DNA from 3 places in the Psychrobacter sp. KCTC 72983 genome. Region 3 is predicted to be linked to each of the others. Evidence: predicted binding sites of a transcription regulator. Region 3 holds the regulator's gene; each other region holds the start of a gene.

Region 1 (2,281 bases), 690 kb from region 3:
TGTACTGCCAACCGTAGCATTATCGGTCGCTGCGACCGCGTATGGTGAGTCACTTTTTTCATCGCTAGACGTTGCTGCTGCTTTTGCTGTCGCCATAGATGCTTTCACACTATCAGCCAATCCTGAGGTCAATAAAAAATCTGATAATACATTACTGAATCTGCCACTATTATCTACTGCGTGAGCACTATTCGCATCGTCAGCTGATTGCGACTCAAGTGGCAGCTGCTCATACTCGGCTGTTTGATTGGGATTTCCCTCTTTGATACTGTCACGGTCTTGCGACACCTCACTTTGCTCATCCAACTCGGCAGCATCTTCTTTATTTTTTAACCCTGAGCCAAGCCAAGATAATGCTGTAATCTTCTGATATATAGCGAGCCAATGGATGTTAAAGGCAAAGGTCGCGGTAATCACAACGAACACCGCCAAGAAAACCACACTGCCCCACTGCGATAGCAACTGTGCCAAACGTTCCTGCAACTCAAGACCGATGATACCACCAGCCACGCCTTCAAGTCCCATTGATGCAGGATTGGCTACTTGCTGAATTAAGGCAACCAGTTGTGCAAATAATGCACTGGCGCTCAACAGCAAAAACACATAAGCGACCAGTCGCATGAGCCAAAACGTCGGCTTATTGTCCCACCAAATAAGGATAGACTCATAAACCACAAACGCTAAAAACCACCATGCACCATAGCCAAAAAAGCTATAGAGCAAGTCGGACAACCAAGCGCCCGTCTGGCCACCCATGTTGTTAATAGTCGTCATATCACTACTGATGTGCGACCAGCTAGGATCATTGCCTGTGTAAGTCATTAAAATAACAAACAAATAAACAGCCAGTATTAACCCAAGGAGGGTAAATATTCCCTTTTTTAAATACTCAATAAGCGGTGCTGATATCACGTAAAATCTGCCTTGTTGTTAATACTAAATGGTCGCCAGTGCATGACTAAGTCTAATCATGCTGGCATAAAGTGCTGACATATAAAGGTACCTAGCAAAGTGTTTGGTTGAGATCACCTCTCAAAAGGCCTGAGCATAGCAGTCATCGCTTAAGCTCTATCACACTTGGCATAACTTCTTATAATAACAAATACATAGGTACAGTGGCGACACTCTTATAAAGAAAGCGTGCAAGAAAGTAAATCAATGTACGATTTGCGCAAAAAATCTGCGAATAATCCAAAAGTTACTAACAGAATACTGCTAACAATTTTGTATAGACCCTATAAAATACCAGCTGTTTCTAGCACGAGTATTTCAAGGTTATCATGCTTTGATTCTAATGATAGCTGTGTTTGTTTTAGCAAACTTGCACTTTTTGCTATCTACCCTTATGTTATTATCACACAGCAATTAGAAAAACCATATTAGTAGCAACGCTTGACGTTTTTTTATTAGATTTATAACTCATATTTTTCATGCGTATATTTAGAAAGGAACCACTTATGGCAACTGACACTACTGCTCCACGTCACGAAAAGCTCATCATTTTAGGCTCAGGTCCTGCCGGTTATTCGGCTGCGGTCTATGCGGCACGCGCCAACCTTAAACCTGTTATGGTAACGGGTATGGAAGTAGGTGGTCAATTAACCACCACTACTGAGGTTGATAACTGGCCAGGCGATGCGCATGATTTGACCGGTCCTGCATTGATGGAGCGTATGAAAGCACATGCTGAGCGTTTCGGTACAGAATTGGTTTATGATCATATCAATGATGTTAACTTGAATGTACGACCTTTTGAGCTGTCAGGTAACAACGGTACCTATACTTGTGATGCCCTGATTATCTCAACAGGTGCCTCTGCTCAGTATTTAGGTCTAGAATCAGAAACCAAATTTAAAGGGCTTGGCGTATCCGCTTGTGCCACTTGTGACGGTTTCTTTTATAAAGATCAAAAAGTCGCTGTGATTGGCGGTGGTAATACAGCCGTTGAAGAAGCCTTATACCTCTCTAACATTGCTTCTGAAGTGACTTTAGTGCATCGCCGTGATAGCCTGCGCTCTGAAAAAATCCTACAAGACAAGCTGTTTGAAAAAGCCAAAAACGGTAATGTTAAAATTGAATGGAATCATCAAGTCAAAGAAGTTGTCGGTGATGACATGGGCGTCAATGGTGTCGTTATCGAATCAATGATTGATGGCAGCACCAAACAACTGGATGCAATGGGTATGTTTGTCGCCATCGGTCATAAGCCTAATACCGACCTATTCAAAGGTCAATTGGATATGAAAGATGGCTATCTGGTCGTCAATAGTGGCTTGAATGG
Region 2 (2,281 bases), 240 kb from region 3:
AGTACATCTGAGTGACGTTTTTCCCTGCTTTGGCACGGCGCGGTTTGTCAATATGAGCAAACCTGAGGTTGGCAGTACTGATGTCACGAGCACGCGCTTGCCCGTACGAGCTAGATAGACCGCTTAGTTGCTCGGTATCACCGCGCTCGGCGATCCAGTTTTCACGCAGTTTGGGTAGACCGCGGGTCAGATCAATCTCGACATTGGGGTCAGTGTACACGCCTGAAGTATCGTACACATAAAAAGGCGGATTGTGCTCGCCATCCTTATCACCCGTACCGCCAACTGGCGTATCCGTTAAGCTGATTTCACGCATCGGTACTTGAATATCAGGCCGTGAGCCTTCGATATAGACTTTGCGCGAGGCGGGTAGGATACGGTGTAAGTCGCGCGCGTCTTCTTCAAAGCGTGCATCACTGGCGGCGCGGTGGGCAGGTGTCTTTAGCGCGTCGGCTTTTTTATCGGCTTTGGTGTCTGATACGAGAGGTATGTTATCGGCTGGGTTGTGCGTTTGGACTTGTGATGGCGCTGAGGCACTGTCTAAAGAGGCATTGTCAAAAGAGCTGCTGTTTGAAATAGTCATATGCTGTCCTAGCGTGTTGGTTTTTGAATAAAAGCAACACCGCCAGTAGCTGCGGGGCAAACACTCGTCATTCAGACAAATTTATATTATCAACACCTAACAGCGAGCAAAGAAATTGTCGCGGTTAATGGTCATCAAATAGTGGACGCCGCTTTCTATCTTCTCTCGTTATCTACGTATGCGGCGTGCATCGTTAGACAATAGCGATGATAAAAAAGTATTTTTACGCGTCCGTTGTCATCAATAACAACGTGCTTAAGACTTCCCTGCGTCGGTACTAACCGCATCAGGTTCGGCGGGTGATCTCTCAGCGAATGTAGATAGGTGGCTACTTTTATCAATGTTTAACTATAAACGTTTAATAAAGTAGGCCAATGCTACATCGCACCCCGAGTCTGTCAGTGTTGTAAATCTTCTTCATACTAACAAAATTCTGCGTTAACGGCTAATGGAATTTGGATGAAAATATCAGGCGCTTATTTTGCTATTTAGCATGGATACAAAGAACAGGAGTTATTGATAGTAATTAAAATTCCTTGATATTACTGATACTTAGAGGCGATTGCTAAATATTGTGTAAAGCGAATGCAGGATTTGAGAGGTTGTCATTAAACTGTCATAAAGATTTGGCAAGATAACGCTCATATCACAAACAATGCTTTTTTATATCGTTGTTAAATTTTAGGAGTCCTACATGCGTTATTCGTTATTAGCAGTGGCCGTTAGTTGTACATTAATGCTTACGGCGTGTAATAAGTCAACAGAGACGGCAGAACCAGCTGCTGATACGACCAGTAGCGCCGCTACCACGGCTGAAACCACCACGCAGACTCAGGCAACGCCTTCTGCTGACACGGGTTTCAAATCTGCTGAAAACATCGCCATGAATATCACAGGTGCAGGCGCATCATTCCCGCAGCCGATCTATGCCAAATGGTCTTCTGACTATAACGCTGCCACAGGTGGCCAAGTCAACTATCAATCTATTGGCTCATCTGGAGGTATCAAACAAATCCAATCAAAAACCGTCGATTTTGGTGCTTCTGATGCGCCATTGACACCTGAAGAGCTTGAAGAATCTGGTCTTATCCAGTTCCCAACCGTGATTGGTGGCGTTGTGCCAATCGTTAACATCGATGGCGTTGAGCCAGGTCAGTTGAAGCTAGATGGTGAAACCTTAGCCAATATCTATCTGGGTAAAATCAATAACTGGAATGATCCTGCGATCAAAGCCTTGAACCCAGATTTGACTTTGCCAGATGCCGCCATCACCACAGTATTCCGCTCAGACGGTTCAGGTACGACGTTTAACTTTACCGATTATCTCGCCAAGGTATCACCAGATTGGAAAGACAGCGTTGGTGTTGATAAAACGGTCAAGTGGCCAACCTCTGCGACTGGTGCAGGTGGTAAAGGTAATGAGGGCGTCTCAAGCTACGTCAACCGCATGAAAAACTCTATCGGCTATGTGGAGTATGCCTACGCCAAGCAAAACAACATGTCACATGCCGCGCTTAAAAATGCCGCGGGCAATATCGTGCAGCCATCTGCTGAAACCTTTGCCGCCGCTGGTGACATCGATTGGTCACAACAAGAAGGCTTTTATAAAGTCATCACCAACTCTGAGACGGATCAAGCATGGCCAATCGCTGCTGCTACTTTCATCTTAGTACACAAGCAACCAGAGAATCCTCAGCA
Region 3 (2,281 bases):
ATGCCTGTGCATCATCATAGATATTGGTGAGGAGTTTGGTCATATCGACATCATTAAACTCATGCGTCTCTTCGATTTCAATCTTGGAGAGCAGTAATAAGTCATTTACGATTCGATTCATACGGGCTGTTTGCTGGGTCATCAGCTCAAAACCGCGACGCCACTGTGGCGGCATGTCTGGTTGGTGAGAGAAGTTCTCCAAATAGCCCATCATCACTGTCAGCGGCGTGCGTAGCTCGTGCGAGACATTCGCCACGAAGTCTTGGCGCATTTGCTCTAAATGCTGTACGCGGGTCACATCATAAATAAACAATAGCTTCTCGTCACCAAAAGGCGTGAGCTCACACTTTAGATAACGACTGGGATCGCGCCACGATTCTATATGAATACCATCATTCGGCAGGGTGGTGTTTTGATAGTACTGGCGAAACTCGGGCACAATGATAAAGTCAAACACACTTTGGCCTTTGTCAGCTGGCTGCAGTGACAAGAGATCCTGCGCCGCCTGATTCCACCACTCTAACCCATCATCTTCATTCAGTAAGATGACCGCATCTCGCAATGCTCGCAGCGCACTTCTGATTTTCTCTAATTGCTCCGCCGCATTTTGGCTAGCGATTTGTGCTGGCGCATCTTGCTGGTCATTATTATAGTTATGGTCTTTTTTCTTTTTTGCTGGCGCTATCTTGTTCATTTCTTATCCTTACCACTATCCGCTATTTTATTTATTGTTATGGTGGCATTGTTCATACAAGATCAAGTTATCAAAAATCAACTTATATAAGATTAGCTTGGCTCAATAAGACTAGAGAACCGATAACCTGTACCGCGCACCGTTTGTATCAATGTATCACAATCATAAGGGCGCAATAGTTTACGTAGACGCTTGATATGTACATCAATGGTTCGATCTTCGATATAAACGTTACCGCCCCAAACCTGATCGAGCAGCTGCGTTCTTGTGTAAGCGCGCTCTGGGTGACTCATAAAAAATGCTAATAAGCGATATTCTGTTGGGCCGACCTCAATGACTTTTCCTGCGGCTGTCACGCGCTGGCTTTTGGTATCGAGACTCAGCTGACCAATTTCGATAGGCTTGTCGCTACTCATCGCGCTACTACGGCGCAAGACGGCTTTGATTCTGGAAATCAGCTCGCGCGTCGAAAAAGGCTTGGTCATGTAATCATCTGCACCTGCATCGAGGCCGTGAACCTTGCTGTCTTCTTCGCTTTTGGCCGTTAGCATAATGACGGGTATCTCAGAGAGCATCTCATCGCTTTTGAGCATACGACAAAAATCAACACCGCTCTTGTCTCCGGGCAACATCCAATCTAATAATATTAATGACGGTCTATGATCGACCACTTGCTGATGCGCTTCTGATACGTCAGCCGCTTGTAGGCTATCAAACCCAGCCATTTCTAGCGTCATCACAACCATTTCACGAATCGCAGGTTCATCTTCAACAATCAAAATTTTCTCATTATACATAGGACATTCTCGGTGTTAGCGGACAAAATCTGGCATATAAAAAGGCGATAAATACTCACCAGTCTCTATCTATTAAACGGATTAATTATGACAGCCTGATGACACTCTGATGTCAGATCTCCAATAGAAAATTAAGTGGTCCATCATTGATGCTTTCAACTTGCATATCAGCGCCAAACTGACCAGTGGCTACATTCGGATACTGGGTTTTGGCATAGTCGATGAGTTGCTCGAACAGCGCTTGGGCCGCATCAGGTGCCATCGCGCCACCAAAGTCAGGGCGGCGACCTTTATCCGTTTTTGCCATCAGCGTAAATTGTGACACTAATAACAATCCGCCGCCGACTTGCTGGACGTTTTTATCCAGTTTACCAAATTTGGCAGGATCGTCGTCATTTTCAAAAATGCGATAGGTCAATATTTTGTCAATCATACGCTTGGCGGCGGCAAAATCATCATCATGACCCAACCCAATATAGGCCAATATCCCATGATCAATTTTGCCAACACAATGCTCATCGATAGTGACGCTGGCACGGCTCACTCGTTGTATCAGTGCTTTCATTTACGACCTTCTTTATTTATAAATGGCTTACAGTTTATGGTCAGACAATAATACGCTGTCCATGATAAAATATGGCCATTAACTTGCCTATGCAATAATGACATCACATCCTATTTTGGTAGCCTTATTATGAATGTATTTACCACCTTACAACAGTTGGTACCGCAGCAAAAGCTCAGTAAAGTCGCTGGACGTTTGGCAGCCAGTCGTCATCCATATGTCAAA

The links. The regulator PhoB, encoded in region 3, activates phosphate uptake and scavenging genes when phosphate is short. The targets are predictions, from matches to a motif close to TGTCATNAANCTGTCATAA.
Region 1: a site for PhoB is predicted at 964-982, ahead of PSBA01_RS03710 (DNA translocase FtsK). Genes of this name have one in related genera too.
Region 2: a site for PhoB is predicted at 1,187-1,205, ahead of pstS (phosphate ABC transporter substrate-binding protein PstS). Genes of this name have one in related genera too.

Annotation. Positions count from the first base shown of each region.
Region 1 is NZ_CP060390.1:869,014-871,294, forward strand. Features, by position in the region: gene PSBA01_RS03710 (DNA translocase FtsK) at 1-912, opposite strand, end outside; gene trxB (thioredoxin-disulfide reductase) at 1,458-2,281, shown strand, end outside.
Region 2 is NZ_CP060390.1:1,315,036-1,317,316, reverse strand. Features, by position in the region: gene thiC (phosphomethylpyrimidine synthase ThiC) at 1-583, opposite strand, end outside; TPP riboswitch at 830-985, opposite strand; gene pstS (phosphate ABC transporter substrate-binding protein PstS) at 1,278-2,281, shown strand, end outside.
Region 3 is NZ_CP060390.1:1,558,994-1,561,274, reverse strand. Features, by position in the region: gene phoR (phosphate regulon sensor histidine kinase PhoR) at 1-694, opposite strand, end outside; gene phoB (phosphate regulon transcriptional regulator PhoB) at 787-1,491, opposite strand; gene dtd (D-aminoacyl-tRNA deacylase) at 1,604-2,056, opposite strand; gene asd (archaetidylserine decarboxylase) at 2,186-2,281, shown strand, end outside.